2 regions of the Streptomyces sp. WMMB 714 genome follow, and region 1 is predicted to be linked to the other one. Evidence: riboswitches for the same ligand, from Rfam matches in the RefSeq annotation. Region 1 holds a riboswitch; the other holds the start of a gene.
What was found. A riboswitch is a leader RNA that binds a small molecule or an ion and turns the genes downstream of it on or off. The one in region 1 is predicted to bind cyclic di-AMP.
Positions count from the first base shown of each region.

Region 1 (7,810 bases):
CTGTGTCGACGAAGTTGCCGCCGGCGGCCGTGTAGGCGTCCAGCACGTCGCGGGAGGCGGCTTCGCCGGCCGTCCAGCCGAAGACGTTGCCGCCGAGACACAGCGGGGAGACGGAGAGGCCGCCGAGTGGGCGGCGCCGGGAGACGCCGGACGCCTGCGTACTCGCGGCTGCTCGGGCGTGCGCTCCGGAGCTGCCGCCGGTGCGGGCTCCGGGGTGGCTTCCCGCGTTCGGGGCGGATTCGCCGTTGCCAGGCTCGGCGTTGTCACGTTCGGCGTTGTCATGCTCGGCGTTGTCAGGCATGACCTCGACCGTAGCGCCGCCGCGCGGCCGCCCGCCCCGCACGGAGGCATGTGGCGGGAAAAGACCGACGACCCTGGTGTCGGGGGGTGGTCCACCAGGGCCGCCGGGGTATGTGAGGGGTTCGGAAGCCCCCGTCCGCCGCCGCCTCGTCCCCTCCTTGCTGCATGCCGGGGGGGCAGGGGCGAATCGTGCGTCGATCCAGCGCACCCCGGCGGTGCGAGGCGGCGGCGGCGCGGATGGTCTTCGGGACGGTACGCCCGGCGGAGCCGGAACGGAACCGGTGGAACCGGGGACGCCCGCCGTCACCTTGCGGGGCGGTCCACGGGTCCCGGGCCGGAGAGCGCGCCAGGTGCGTACGCCGGATGCGTCCGGTACGTCACGCGCCGGACGCCGCCTCCAGTACGTCGCGTAAGGCCGCCGCGGTCCGCGACCGGCCCGGCGGGAGGGCCCCCTGCCCGGCAGGGGGCGGGCAGGGCAGCCCGGCAGCGCTCCGCGGAGGAAGCAGCGGATGCGCCGCGTGAGCCGTCCGGGCCTGTGTCATCGCAGCACCGACCGTCAGATGCTGAGGCCCTTGCCCCTCAGCCAGGACAGCGGATCGATCGGGGAACCGCCCCCGGGCCGTACCTCCATGTGGAGGTGGGCGCCGGTGACGTTGCCGGTGGCGCCGACGCGTCCGATGGTGTCGCCGGCGGCGACCTTCTCGCCCGCCGAGACGCTCACGGACGACTGGTGGGCGAACCACACCTCGGTGCCGTCGTTGAGTTCGAGGATCGTGCGGTAGCCGTACGAGCCGGCCCAGCCGGCCTCCTTGATGGTGCCCGAGCCGACGGCCTTGATGGGCGTACCGGTGGAGGCGGCGAAGTCCTGGCCCGTGTGGTCGTTGCTCCACAGGCTGCCCGACTCGCCGAAGCTGGAGGTGAGTTGGGAGCCGGAGACGGGAAGAGCGAAGCTCTTGGCCAGCTTGGCGAGGCGGGCCTTCTCGGCCTTGCGCTTCTTCTCCGCCTCGGCCTTGGCCGCCTTGGCCTCGGCGGCCGCCGTGGCCTTCTTCGCCGCCGCTTCACGTGCGGAGGCGTCCGCCTGTGCCTGGGCCTGCTGTGCCTGGGCGAGGATGCGGGAGCGCAGTGCCTCGCCGGCGTCCGTACGGCCGGCCTTGGCGTCGTCCTCGGTGACCGCCGCCTGCGTCAGCGGCGAGCCCGCCACGGTCTCGTCGGAGTCTCCGCCGAAGAGGCTCGCGGCGGAGTCGGTGGCGGCGGAGACGTCCTGCATGGAGATGGCCGGCGGCCTCTCCTGCGCGGTGGCGATGCCGCCGGCGCCGACCGCCGCGATCATGCCCACGCCGAGGACCGCGCCGCTGCGGGCCATGCTGCCGCCGCGCTGCTTGACGACCTTGTGGCGCCCGCGGACGGGGCGCACCGAATCGGCGGTGGGGTTCCACTCCTCGCGGGGAGGCTCTTCGTCGTCACGGGCGGCGAAGAGGGAGGCCGGGACGGCGCTCGCGTCGAAGCGGGGTGCCGTGTCGCCGGCTGAGCCGCCCTCCGGCGCCCGGGCCTCGTCGGTGACAGCCGGCTGCTCGTACGTCTCGGTCAGCTGCGAGGCGTACGTGTCGAACTGGCCGGTCTGCGCGAGGTCGAACTGGCCGGTGTCGAACTGACCGGTCTGCGCGAGGTCGTACTGGCCGGTCTGCACCGCGTCGAGCTGACCGGTGTCGAACTGACCGGTCCGGACCGCGGCGAACTGACCGGTGTCGAAGTGACCCGTGGCGTACTGGCCGGTGTCGAACTGGCCGCCGTACGTGCCGTAGTCGTGCTGGGCGCCGAAGGAGTCGTGTACGGCGCCGTACGTGCCGGACTCGTCATCGTCCCGGTACGGGCCGTACGTGCCCTCGGGGGCATACCTGTTGGACGCCACGGGGGCGTTCTCCTTTCCTTCCTTCTCGCCTACCGGGTTAGCTGACGGGTTCGGAGCAGGAAGGTCTCCTACGAACTGCCCGCCCATGAACGGGACTTGTCGATTCACCCCATCCTCGCCTGGATGTCCGGCAAGGGTTGGTTCCCCGGTTCCTTTGGTGCATCTGTATCGAGTTGTGGCTCGCGGTGGTGCACTTTCAGGATTCGGCGACGGCGCACGGTGCCGTCTTTCGTGACGGCAGTGACGACCGCGCTGCGTTATCGAACGTTAATAGGCGCGCGGCTCGGATTCCAAGCGCTTCCGGCGGAATTTGTAGCGGCTTGACAGTCACCTACCGGACAGCCATGGCCAATCCAGACACATGCTCACCCGGAGCGGTGCGTGGCGTCGCTGCGAGTGACGGGTGAACCTGCGGTGAAAGACCGTCAGTTGAGGCTCTCGTCCGGAATGCTCCAGCCGCTCTCCTGCCGGGTTCGGGACACCGGCAGCCGGTCCCGGACGGGGGACCGGACCGCCAGCAGCGCCATGTCGTCCACCGACTCCCCGCCCGTGTGCGCTCGTACGTCCTTCAGCAGTGCGTCGAGCAACTCCTCGGGGCCGGGGAAGAAGCGTCCGGCGAGCCGCGCCTCGGGCTCGTAGAAGCGGCCGTGCCGGTCACGCGCCTCTGACAACCCGTCCGTGTACAGCAGCAGTTGGGCGCCGGAGGGGAAGGGCACCTCGTCGGCGCGGTCCGTCCGGCGGGCGAGGTCCGTCATGCCGAGAGGCAGAGCCGGTACGGAGGGCTCGACGTAGCGTGCGCCGCCGTCGGCGAGAAGCAGCGGCGGCGGATGCCCCCGGTTGACGACGCGCACCGACTCCCGTGCGGCGACGGGGATTTCGACGAGGACTGCCGTCGTGAAGCCTTCGTGGCCGTCGATGTCCCCGCGCTGTGCGGCCTCCCGCTCCAAGGCGCGGTCCAGGCGGCGGGCGACGCCCTCGAGGCTCCCCTCCTGCTCGGCGGCCTCCCGGAACGCACCGATCACCAGCACGACGGTGGTGACCGCGGCGGTTCCCTTGCCGCGCACGTCTCCGACGATGAGGCGGACGCCGTACGGCGTGCGCTGCGCCGCGTACAGGTCCCCGCCGATCCGGGCGTCGACTTGTGCGGCACGGTAGCGGGCCGCCAGGTCGAGTCCCCCGAGCCGGGAAGGCGGCGCCGGCAGTACGGCGAGCTGAGCCGCCTCGGCGATGTTGCGGGCCGACGCGAGGGCCGCCCCGCTGCGCCGGAGAAGCCTGTTGACGCCGACGGCGAGCAGGGCCACGACCGCGACGGTCGCCGTCTGGACCAGGACGTCCATGCTGCTGAAGTCCTCATCGTGCGACCGCACCAGCGCGACGCCCACCACAGAGGCGACGCCCGTGAGGACGGTGACGCGGGTCCGGGTGAACGGCGCGGCCACCAGCGGAGCGATGAGGAAGAGCGGCGATCCGGGCAGCCCGCTGTCGAAGACGGTGTTGAGCAGGACGCCGGAGAGGATCAGCAACGGCGGCAGCCAGAACGCCATCCGGCGGACGGCGCGCACCCCGCCCGTGCGCCTCTCCGGGACGGCCCGTCCTCCCCACCTGTCCACCGGGTCGAGGTTCCGCTGCGCGCTCCTCTCGGCCGTCTTCCGCCTCCGCTGCCTGCTCCGTGTCTCCGTCCAGGGCCTCACCGTCCCAATCTGTACGGTCCCGGAGTCCGCGGCCAGCGGAACCCCTCCCTCGGGCGGGCGGGCGGACGGGCGGACGGGCGGACGGGCGGACGGGCGGACGGGGCAGCGCACACCGTCGGGGCCCGGTCCCGGCGGCGCCGGTCGACGCGATTCTCCGACGCGGCTCGGCGGGCCGCGGGACGGTCCGGCAATCCCGACGGCGTCGTTTGCCGGTGCCCCAGAGGGGCACCGGGCGGTATGTCCTATTCACAGAAGCTCCTCGCCTGCGCGACCGCCGTCCGCTCGGTGCTCCCCGACCCGCAGCGGCCGGGGCGCGTGCTGTCCGCCGTCGACAAGATCGAGAAGGCCGACGTCCTCGATCCCGCCCTCATGAAGCTCCGGCAGGCTGTGAAGTCGCTTCCGATCGGGGAGGACCTGCGCGACGTCATGCACGGACGGTGGCTCGGCCACCCCGTCCACCCGCTTCTGGTGCAGGTCCCCGTCGGCACCTGGGTCTCCGCCGCCGTCCTCGACCTGGTGCCCGGCAAGCGGTACACGGCCGGGCTCCTCGTGGGCACCGGCCTCGTCGCCGCCCTGCCCGCCGCGGTGACCGGCTGGGTCGACTGGGCCGAGATGCGGAAACCGCAGATGCGGGTGGGCGTGGTGCACGCCGCCGCGAACAGCGTCGCGGTGGGCTGCTACGCCGCCTCGCTCTTCTCGCGGCTGCGCGGCCGGTCGATTCGCGGACGCGCCTGGGGATACGCGGGACTGGCGGCCGTGGGCGTGGGCGGCGCGCTCGGCGGTCACCTGGCTTACCGGCAGGCAGCGGCCGTCAACCACGCGGAGGACATCTCCGTACGGACGGAGCCCGGCTGGCACTCGCTCGGCGCGGCGTCGGACCTGCCCGTCGGCGAGGCCGTGCGGCGGCACGTGGGCGACGTACCGGTCGCGGTCGTACGGGAGAGCGGCGGCGCCGTGCACGTGCTCGCGGACCGGTGCAGCCACATGGCGGGCCCGCTCTCGGAGGGGAAGGTCAGCGACGGCTGCGTGACCTGCCCCTGGCACGGGAGCGTCTTCCGCCTCACCGACGGCTGGAACGTGAGCGGGCCCGCTACGTCGCCGCAGCCCGCCTTCGAGACGCGGAACGTCGACGGGCGCGTCGAGGCACGCCTGAACCAGTGATCCGCGGGACCACCCAGCCGCGGAACGGCAGCATCCATGCGCCGCGGAGCGGCCGGTGGTACCCGCACCCCTCCTCCGAGCGCCCGCACTCCGAGCCGGATGGCTCCGCGTACCCGAGACTGAGGGGAGCCGGAGCAAGCGGGCAGTGGTGCCCGGCGCCCGACGGAGGGACGAGGGAACGTGGGCACGGGCAGTGTGATCGCCGAACGGCAGGACCACGCGGGGCACGCACAGCGCGGCGGGCGTACGGCGTGGCTCCCCCGGTGGGTGCGTCTGCTGCCGCCGGGTCTGCTGCTGGTGGCGCTCGTGATGGAGCTGTCCGCACCGCCCCGCTACTCGTTCGCGTCGCTGCTCACCGCGGCCGTGGTGCTCGCGGCGCTGCTCTCACGCTCCCTGCTCACGGTGGTGCTCGGCTGCATGGCGGTCGCCCTGCTGGTGTCCATGCACGTGCTCGTGGAGGACGTCTACCCCGACGACATCACCGGGCCCGTGATCACCCTGGTGCTGGTGACCGGTTTCGCCACAGCGCTGGCCCGGGTCCTCGAACGCACCACTCTGCAGCTCGTCCAGGTGCAGGCCGTCGCCGAGGCCACCCAGCGCGCCCTGCTGCGCCCCCTCCCCGACTCGCTGGGGCCCGTACGCCTCGCCGGCGTCTACCGCGCCGCCGACGAAGCGGCCCTCATCGGCGGCGACTTCTACAGCGCGCGGAAGACACCGCACGGCGTACGCGTGATCGTCGGCGACGTACGCGGCAAGGGCATCGGCGCGACCGAGTCGGTGGCCACGATCACCTCCGCGTTCCGCGAGGCCGCCACGTCCAGCCCGAGCCTCCAGGGGGTCGCCGAGCGGATCGAGAGCGCGATGGCCATGGACCGGCTGGACCTCGAGTCCGGCGGTTCACTGGCCGGGAACGGCCCGGGCGGGACTCCGTCAGGGCTGGCGGGAGAGCTGTTCGCGACGGCCGTGCTGCTGGAGTTCGCCCCGGACGGCGGCCTGCTGCGGGTGCTGGACCGCGGCCATCCGCCGATGTGCCTGATCCGCGCGGACGGCGGTGTCACCCGCCTCGACCCCGGGCCGGACTACGCGCTGCCCCTCGGCTACGCCGACCTCGCCCCCGCCGCGGACCCGGAGCCGAAGGAGTACCGCCTGGCCGAAGGGGACACCCTCGTGGCCTACTCCGACGGCGTCACGGAAGCCCGCAGCAGCCGCGGCGGCTTCTATCCGCTGGAGCAGCGGCTGGCGGAGCGCTACGGCGGTGCGGACGGCGCCGGCGCGGGGGCGGCGGCCGTCGAACCCGCGGAGGTCGTGGGCTTCGTCAGCCGGGACGTCACCCGCTGGGCCGACGCCGTCAACGACGACATGGTGGTCGTCGTCATGCAGTACCGGCCGCGGGGCGGCGAAACGCGACCGCCCGGGCACGGCGCCGGATGACGGCCGTGCCCGGGCGGTCGGTGTGCTGCGCCCCTCCGCGCCGGGTGATCCTCGGCGCCGGGGTGGTCCTCGGCGCCGGGACGACCCCCGACGCCGGGACGGTGCCGGTCAGTCCCGCTCGGCGCCCTTGGGAAGCTGACGCAGGTCGAGCTTGGCGGTCTTCTGCTCGAAGGCCCAGTCGAGCATCTTCTTCGCGTCGGGGTAGCGCTCGCCGCTGTTGAGGATCGCGCCGACCACGGAGCGGTCGCCCTTCGTCGCGGCGAAGACGAGGCAGGGCCCGGCCTTGGTGCCCGTGCCGGTCTTGATGCCGATGACGCCCTTGTACGAGCCGAGCAGCTGGTTCGTGTTGTACCAGGTGTACGTGCGGCCGTTGGTCGCCTTCTGCTTCGTCGACGTCGACTTCGCGACCTTGCGGATGTTGGTGCTGCCCAGCGAGTACTTGCCGAGCTTCGCCATGTCGCGCGCGGTGGAGTAGTTCTTCCCCTTCTTCGAGATGCCGTCGAAGGAGTCGAACTCCGTGTTCTTCATGCCCAGTTGACGAGCCTTCGCGTTCATCTTGGCGATGAAGGAACTCGTCCGCGCGGACGTGGTGCTCCCGGTGCCCACCGCGTCGGCCAGCGCGTACGCCGCGTCGCAGCCGGAGGGGAGCAGCAGGCCGTACAGCAGCTGCCGGAGGCTGAGCTTGTCACCGGTCCGCAGGTCGGCGGTGCTGCCGCCCCACTTCGCGACGTAGTCGCGGTAGGCCTGCTTGACGGTCACCTTCCGGTCCAGGTCGATGCCCTTGGTGCTCACCACGACGGCGGCGGTCATGACCTTGGTGGTGCTGGCCATCTGGCGCTTGGTGTCGGCGCCCTTGCCCCACATCTCCTCACCGGACGAACTGTCCAGCAGGAACGCGCCCTTGGCCTTCACGCCGGAGGGACCGGCGGCCTGTGCCGGTACGACAAAGGGCCCGGCGGCCAGGACGGCTCCGGCCACCACCCCGGCAGCACCCAGCCGGCGGGCCCTTTTCGATACACGAATCAACTCAACGCTCCATCGTCGTCGAGGCCGGTCGGCTCCGGCTCGCGGTGCCGTTCGGCCGTCGGAAGGCCTGTCGCTCCAGAGACAGCGCAGCACCCCGTTTGGTTGCACGGGACCCGTCCCGGATTTCTGTTCGCTGCCGACGTCTGCCCCGGCTCGTCGCGGAGACACACGGACACGTGAACCGATCCTTCGATTGCCCGAAAACTTGGCGACGGGCGACGGGCGACGGGCGGCGAGCGGGGCCCCCGGAACACCGACTCGCGCGTCAACCGGCGTGCGGCGGCGGCCAGTT
Region 1 covers NZ_FMHJ01000004.1:491,224-499,033, reverse strand. The annotation lists gene H181DRAFT_RS10035 (aldo/keto reductase) at 1-301, opposite strand, end outside; partial or broken gene H181DRAFT_RS29860 (M23 family metallopeptidase) at 857-1,741, opposite strand; cyclic di-AMP (ydaO/yuaA leader) riboswitch at 2,222-2,427, opposite strand; gene H181DRAFT_RS10025 (PP2C family protein-serine/threonine phosphatase) at 2,635-3,819, opposite strand; gene H181DRAFT_RS10020 (Rieske (2Fe-2S) protein) at 4,138-5,061, shown strand; gene H181DRAFT_RS10015 (PP2C family protein-serine/threonine phosphatase) at 5,242-6,492, shown strand; gene H181DRAFT_RS10010 (D-alanyl-D-alanine carboxypeptidase family protein) at 6,601-7,515, opposite strand.

Region 2 (7,810 bases), on a different contig from region 1:
GGGGCGGCACTCGCACGCGTGACACGTGCGGGTGCCGCCCCTGCGGTGTGCGGTGCCGCCGGCGGCCGCGCTCCGGGTGCGTCCGGTGGCGTCAGAGGCCGACGCCGTGCTGGCGCAGGTAGCCGACGGGGTCGACGTCCGAGCCGTACGCGGGGCCGTTGCGGACCTCGAAGTGCAGGTGCGGGCCCGTGGCGTTGCCGGTCGCGCCGACGGCGCCGATCTGCTCGCCCGCGGAGACCTCCTCGCCGGCACGGACGGACACCGAGGAAAGGTGCCCGTACTGGCTGTACTTGCCGTCGTCGTGCCTGATGACGACCTGGTTGCCGTACGAGCCGCCCCAGCCGGCCTGTACGACGATGCCGGGCGAGACGGCCTTCACGCCGGTGCCCGTGGAGGCCGAGAAGTCGACACCCGTGTGCTTGCCGCTGGACCAGCTGCTGCCGGACGCCCCGTACGGGGTGCTCGTGCCGCCGCTCACGGGAGCGGAGAAGCCGCCCTGGGAGCCGGATTCCGCGGAGGACTCGGTGGCGCTGGACTTCTTTGCCGTGGCGCCGGAGTCCTGGGCGGGCTTGTCGGCGGAGGGCTTCGCCTTGCCGCCGCCCTTCAGGGTCAGCTTCTGGCCGGGCAGGATCAGGTCCGGGTCGGAGCCGACGGTCTCGCGGTTGGCGTCGTAGAGCTTCTTCCAGCCGCCGTCGACGTTCTCGTCGGTGGCGATCCGGTAGAGCGTGTCACCGCGGGAGACGGTGTGGAAACGCGAGCCCTGCGGCTCGGACTCCGACGCGTCCTCGGCCTTGTCCTTCTCGGCCTTGTCCTTCTCGGGCTTCGGCTTCGGCTTCTGCTGTTCCTTCTGCGAGGACTGCGAACCGGACTCGCTGTCGGGCGAGATGTCCGGGGCCCCGCTGTTCTGGGTCAGGCCGGCCTTCGGGCCGCACAGCGGCCAGGCCTTGGGGCCCTGCCCTTCGAGCACCTTCTCGGCGATGGCGATCTGCTGGTCCTTGGTCGCCTGGTCGGCGCGCGGCGCGTACTTGGTGCCGCCGTAGCTCGACCAGGTGCTCTGGGTGAACTGCAGGCCACCGTGGAAACCATTGCCGTTGTTGATGGACCAGTTGCCCGACGACTCGCACTCGGCGACCTTGTCCCAGGTGCTCACCGAAGCGGCGTGGGCGCTGCCCGTGCCGACGAGTGGAAGGGCGATACCCGCGGCGCCGCCCGCGGTGATGGCGAGCGAGGCACGCGACATTCTCCGCGTGATGCGGCGATTGGACTGACGACGGTGACGACCGCGTCCGGACATAGGGCAGTTCCTCTCCTACGCCTGCGAGGTGAGCTGTCGGATTCGGGCTGGAGTTGCCCGGCCCACGCGAACACGAGGGGGCGTTCGCGTACGGCTTCACCCCTAGCCGTACGTGCGACCAGCCACGTACGGCACTTACCTGGTTCCCCCACTCCTGCCGCCGGGATTGCGTGATTGCCCGTGCCGGGCGGCAGGATTCGGCGTCCCGGCGGCGGGGCCACCGTTCCGGAGTCGCGGTGGCGACCGCACGTTAAGCAGAAGGAATTCGCGACCACAAGAAAGCAGACAGATGTCTCAGAAGGAAAAGATCACTGAATAGGGCACCTACCGGCGCATGAACAGCCAAGTCGCCTTGCTGAACTGGGGAATTGAACAGAGCCCCCGTACGGCCGGGATATTCGTGTGACGCTGCTCACGAATTGTCTGTGGTGGGAATCACGCTGTCCTCCGCCGTTCGTCCGGAGCCGGAAACGGAACCCCGTTCCGCCGCCCCCAGGGGGTGGTAGCGCCGTTCGGGCCGACCCGTCGTGCCGTACCGGAGGGTGACGCGCGCCGTGCCGGCCGTGACGAAGTGCTCGAGGTAGCGCCGGGCGCTGACCCGGGAGAGGCCGCTGCGGGCGGCGCACTCGGAGGCGGAGACCCCCGCTCCGCGGGTGCCGGCCTCCAGGGCCGTCCGCACGAGCCGCGCCGTCTGCTCGGTCAGGCCCTTGGGAAGCCTGGCGGGGGCGGCCCCGCCTGCCGGGCTCCCGTGGCCGTAGGGCCCGGGAGCCGCGCTGCCGGTCGCGGCAGCGCGGTCCGGGTCGGCGGCGCCGGGTGCGCCGGGGGCCGCCCGCGTGGCCCCGCTGCCTGCTCCCTCGTCGAACAGCCTGTCCACGTCGTCCTGTTGCGGCGCGTGCAGGGTCGCCAGAGCGGCACGGTGCTCGGCGTACCTGCGCAGGCGCTCCTTCAGGAGCTGTCCCTCGAAGGGCTTGATGATGTACTGCACGGCTCCGCCGCGCTTCGCCCCGCGCACCGTCTCGGCGTCCCGGGCTGCGGTGACGACCAGGACGTCTGGCCCCTCCTCGGGGTCGGCGCCGCCGCGCAGTTCGCGCAGGACCTGGAGGCCGGGCAGGTCGGGCAGGTACATGTCCAGCAGCACCAGATCGGGGCGGAGCTCCCGTACGGCGGCGAGAGCGTCGGTTCCGCTGTGCACGGCTCCCGCGACTTCGAACCCGGAGACCTGCTCGACGAGCGCGCTGTGCAGCCGGGCGACCATGAAGTCGTCGTCGACGACGAGTACGCGGATCACCGCTCGCCTCCTCTCCTGCGCCGTTCCCTGCGCCCGGACGCGGGTGTCGCCGGGTGCTGCCGGCCGCGCGGTGCGACAGGGCGTACGTACTGTGCTCGCCCGGGGCGTGTCCGGGGCGAGCTGTGCGATGGCACACCGCACGCGGCTTCGATCCCGGACGCAGGCCACTATGGCCGACAGCGCGGCCGCGGACCAAGGGCGGTGCCTCCCGCCTGCCTCTTGCCGTGCGTCTCGCCGCGAACCGTCCCGGCAGTCAGCCGTGCGTCTCGCCGCGAACCGTCCCGGCAGTCACAGGCCGCGGTAGGTGACCCCCGTCAGACGCTCGGAAGCCGCCCACAGCTGGCCCGCGGCGATGTCGTTGCGCGCCCAGGAGGCCCGCCACGACATCCCGGGGCCGCCGCGTACGCCGAGGATGCGGGGTCCGAAGAAGGAGTCGCCGTGCACGTACGGCGCGGTGGCGGCGTACAGCGAGGGCGCCGCGCCCTGGTCGGGGGAGGCGGCGAAGACCCTGTTGCTGAGCCGCGCGAGACGTTCGTACAGCGCGCTCCCGGCCAGTTGCGGCCCTCTGACCTGGAGCTCGGTCGCGGCGTAACCGGGGTGGGCCGCGGCGACCGTCAGATCGACTCCCTTGTGGGCCGCCCGGTGCGCGAGCTCGCGGACGAAGAGCAGGTTGGCCGTCTTCGACGCGGCGTAGGCGAGCATGGGGCGGTAGCGGCGTTCACTGCTGAGGTCGTTGATGTCGATGTTGGACAGCGCGTGCGCCATGCTGGAGACGGTCACGACGCGGGCGCCGGGGGCGGCAAGCAGCCGCTCCAACAGCAGCCCCGTCAGGGCGAAGTGACCGAGGTGGTTCACCCCGAACTGCGTCTCGACGCCGTCCGCTGTGCGTGCGTAGGGCACCGCCATCACGCCCGCGTTGTTGATCAGCAGGTCGATCCGCTCGTACGGCAGCGCCTCGGCGAAGCCCTGCACGGACGCGAGGTCCGCGAGATCCAGAAGCCGCAGCTCGGCCTGTGCCTCGGGGACCTGCGAGAGCAGCCTGTCGAGGGCGGCGGCGCCCCGCTGCTCGCTGCGGCACGCGAGCACCACGCGAGCCCCCCGCCGGGCCAGTTCGCGCGCAGTGACGTAGCCGATGCCGCTGTTGGCGCCGGTCACCACGGCGGTGCGGCCGCTCTGGTCGGGGATGCTGCGCGCAGTCCAGCTCATGCGAATCAGCGTATGGCGGGCGGCCCCTGAGCGCGAGAGAGCGTCGCGCGCCCTCGCAGTCCGGGTGAGCCGGGGCGCGGCGTTCGGCTGTTCCGCCGCCCGTCCGGCCAGCGGCCCGTCCCGTCAGCGGTCTGTGCGGTCAGCGGTCCGTACGGTCAGCCGTCGGCAGGGTGCACGCCGCCCCGAGCGGTGGGATCAGCCGGTCACCACTGCGTCGCGCCCGGCAGGCAGTCGTGGTGGACGAGGAGCGCGGCCGTGACCGCGTCGGGGCGTTCGGCTGTGGCGAGATGGGCCGCGCCCGCGACCTCCACCAGGGCGGCACCGGGGACGCAGTCCGCGATCTCCCGGGCGTACGCGGGCGGCGTGGCGGGGTCCTGGCGCCCGGCGACGGCCAGCGTGGGAACCGTCACCTCGGCGAGCCGGTGCCGCAGGTCGAAGACGGCGAGGGCGTCGCAGCACGCCGCGTAGCCGGCGGACTCGCACCAGCGCAGATCCTCGACGAGCGCGGCGCCGCGCGGGGTGCTCTCGAAACCGGGCGCGAACCACACGCCGGGACGTGAGGCGGCCATCGCCTCCGTGCCGTTCTCCCGTACGGACGCGGCACGCTCCTTCCATGCCGCCGGGTCGCCGAAGCGCGCCGCGGAGCAGACCATCGTCAGCGCGGTGAGCCGTTTCGGATGGTGCAGCGCCAGGTGCAGCCCGACGGCTCCGCCCAGCGAGACGCCCGCGTACGCGAACTCGTCCCACCCCTGCGCGTCGGCGGCGCGCAGCACCAGTTCGGCGATGTCGGCGACCGTCGCGCTGCCGTCGGTCGGGATCAGCTCACTGGAGGAGCCGGCCATGGGCTCCGCGGGCGAGGCGCCATGTCCCGGCAGGTCCCAGCGCAGTACGCGGTGAGTGCGGATCAGGGAGGGGAGCTGCGGCTCCCAGACGGCGAGCGAGGTGCCCAGCGAGGGGCCGAGGATCATCGGCAGGCCGTCGGCGGGCCCGTCCACGCGGTGATACGGCAGCGGATGGGACTCGAACAGGACGGGAGCGGGCACGGGGAAGTCTCCGGGGATGCTGTGGATGGCGTCTCACCGCGCTCCGGTGTCCGCCGCGCCGGCGGAACCGCCGGGGCGGCGGGCGTCGTGCGGTCTGTCCGGCTCGCCGTGCTGCCGGGTCTCTCTCATCCGCCGATTGTCCCCCGCCGCTCCGTCCTGCGGGACGCCCGCCGGGCCGCGGCGGAGAGCCCGGTCGGTGAGCGGGCCCGCCGAGCCGGTGTAGTGGGTGGGGTCGGTGAGGTCGCGCAGCCGTTCCCTGGAGAGCAGCTCCGGCAGTCGCGGCTCCTCTTCCTCCAGCGCCTCGTCCAGGGTGATTCCCTCGTCGACGGCCTTCCGCGAGGCGGCGTCGAGCAGCTTCCGCGCGCGTGCGCGCCCCAGCAGCGGGCCCAGGGCGACGGTGAAGCGCTCGCTGACGATCAACCCCTCGGTGAGAGCGAGGTGTTCGTGCATGCGGTAGGGGAAGACCTGCAGCCCTTCCGCCAGTTCGGCGGCGGCGTGCGCCGCGCCGCCCGTGAGCCGCAGCAGTTCGCGCACCGGCTGCCACTCGGCGTGCCAGGCGCCCGCGGGGCGCTCGTCCTCGGCGGTGAGGCAGCCGAGCACCGTGGAGGCGAGTGCGGGGGCCTGGCGTGCGGCGGCGGCGATGAGGGTGGCCCGTACGGGATTGGCCTTGTGGGGCATGGCGGAGGACGTCCCTCCGCCGCCCTCGCCGACTTCCCCGACCTCACTGCGCGAGAGCACCAGTACGTCGGCGGCGAACTTGCCCAGGGCCGCGCAGGCGAAGCCGCAGGCGGACCCGAGGTCGGCGACGGGCGTGCGCAGGCTGTGCCACGGAAGGCGGGGCTCCGCCAGGCCGAGTTCACGCGCGAATGCGGCCAGGAGCCGCAACCCGACGTCCCCGCCGTCGTGTTCGCCGGAGGCGACTTCTGCCTGTGTGCCGGACGCCGCCGGGCCCGGGGACGCCGCCGGACCCGGGGCGTCGTCCGTCGCGCTCCGGCCGTCCGCGTCGCGTGAGCCGTCCGGTTCCGCCGCCGCGTCGCGCGCTACGGCCGCGTCCGCCTCGGCGTGCGCGGCGAAGGCCGCCAACGTGCCCGCGGCTCCGCCGAGTTGCACCGGCAGGTCCGCGCGGGCGGCGGCGAGCCGGTCGTACGCGTCGAGTACGAGGCTGCGCCAACCCGCGACCTTCAGCCCGAAGGTGGTGGGGACGGCGTGCTGGGTGAGCGTCCGTCCCGGCAGGGGGGTGTCGCGGTGCTCCGCCGCGATCATGGCCAGCTCGCGTGCCGTGCGCTCCAGGTCGGGCAGCGCCTCGTCCAGCGTGCGGGCCGCGACCAGCATGAGGGCCGTGTCGAGGATGTCCTGGCTGGTCGCGCCGCGGTGGACGTAGGCGCCGGCGTCCGGCCCGGCGGCGTCGGCGAGGTCCGCCGCGAGCGGGATCACCGGATTGCCGCCGGAGCGTGCCCTCAGCGCCAGGCCGCGGACGTCGAAGCGCTCGGCCCGCGCGGCGGCGGAGACCGCCGACGCGGCCGAGGCGGGGGCCAGCCCCAGGGCCGCCTGCGCCCTGGTCAGCGCGGCCTCGGCGTCCAGCATCGCCTGGAGCACCGCGGCGTCGCCGGAGGCGGACTCGGCGCCCGGGCCCGTCCGTACCGGAGCGAGCAGGCCGACGTCGTCCGGGAGCGGCCCGGAGGCGTGCCGGGAGCCGGGGTCTGCTTCCGCGTCTGCGTCCGCGTCACTGGAAGTCAAGGAAGACCGTCTCCTTCTCGCCCTGCAGCCGGATGTCGAAGCGGTACGAGCCGGTGACCCGGTCGGCCGTCGCCATCAGGGTCTCGCGCCGGACGGGGGCGAGCGAGGCGAGGAGCGGGTCCGCGGCGTGTGCTTCGGCGTCCTGTGGAAAGTACACGCGCGTGAAGAGGTGGTGCAGCAGCCCGCGCGCGAAGACGCACACACTGATGTACGGGGCGTGACCCGGGCGGGCGCCGGGCGGCAGCGTGCGGATGCTCCAGTGGCCGGCGGCGTCGGTCGCGACGCGGGCGAAGCCCGTGAAGTCGACGCCGTTGCGCCCGAGGAACCCGCCGTCGACGGGGTCGCGGCGCATCGAACCGGGAGCGCCCGTGAGGTCGCCGTCCGGATCCGCCTGCCACATCTCGAGCAGGGCGTCGGGGACGGGGGCCCCCGCCCCGTCGTACACGTGCCCGTGCAGGACGACGGCGTCCGTACGGTCCGCCGGGACGATCTCGCCGCCGCCGGGGAAGGGGAGGGCGTAGCCGTAGAAGGGCCCGACCGTGTGCGACGGGGTCGGCTGCGGGGAAGTCATCGGCGGCCCTCCTCGAACCAGGTGGCGGACGGTCCGTCGAGGACGATGTCCCAGCGGTAGCCCAGCGACCATTCCGGCTGGGACAGGCTGTGGTCGTACGTCGCCACGAGTGCCTGGCGTGCGGACTCGTCCGTCACGGACTGGAGGATCGGATCGTGGTCGAACAGCGGGTCGTTGGGGAAGTACATCTGCGTGATCAGCCGCTGTGTGAACGCGCTGCCGAACAGTGAGAAGTGGATGTGGGCGGGACGCCAGGCGTTCTCGTGGTTGCGCCACGGATACGCGCCGGGCTTGACCGTCGTGAAGGTGTAGCTGCCGTCGTCGCCGGTCAGGGTGCGTCCGACGCCGGTGAAGTTGGGGTCGAGCGGTGCGGGGTGCTGGTCGCGGAGGTGCGCGTAGCGCCCCGAGGAATTGGCCTGCCACAGCTCGATCAGCTGACCGCGCACGGGCCTGCCCGCGCTGTCGAGGAGCCGACCGGAGACGGTGATCCGCTCGCCCAGCGGCTCGCCGTGGTGCTGCCGGGTCAGGTCGTGGTCGAGGTCGGTGACGTCTGTCGCGCCGAACACCGGCGTGTGCAGTTCGACGGTCTCCGGATCGCCGTGCACGGGCACGAGCGGCTGCTGGGGGTGCCGCAGTGCGCTGCTGCGGTAGGGCGCGTAGTTCCGTGCGGG
Region 2 covers NZ_FMHJ01000003.1:268,473-276,282, reverse strand. The annotation lists gene H181DRAFT_RS06590 (transglycosylase family protein) at 92-1,294, opposite strand; cyclic di-AMP (ydaO/yuaA leader) riboswitch at 1,300-1,477, opposite strand; gene H181DRAFT_RS06585 (response regulator) at 1,707-2,582, opposite strand; gene H181DRAFT_RS06580 (oxidoreductase) at 2,871-3,788, opposite strand; gene H181DRAFT_RS06575 (alpha/beta fold hydrolase) at 3,992-4,831, opposite strand; gene H181DRAFT_RS28285 (lyase family protein) at 4,865-6,415, opposite strand; gene pcaG (protocatechuate 3,4-dioxygenase subunit alpha) at 6,555-7,139, opposite strand; gene pcaH (protocatechuate 3,4-dioxygenase subunit beta) at 7,136-7,810, opposite strand, start outside.
Region 2: another riboswitch for cyclic di-AMP. It lies ahead of H181DRAFT_RS06590 (transglycosylase family protein); the one in region 1 lies ahead of H181DRAFT_RS29860 (M23 family metallopeptidase).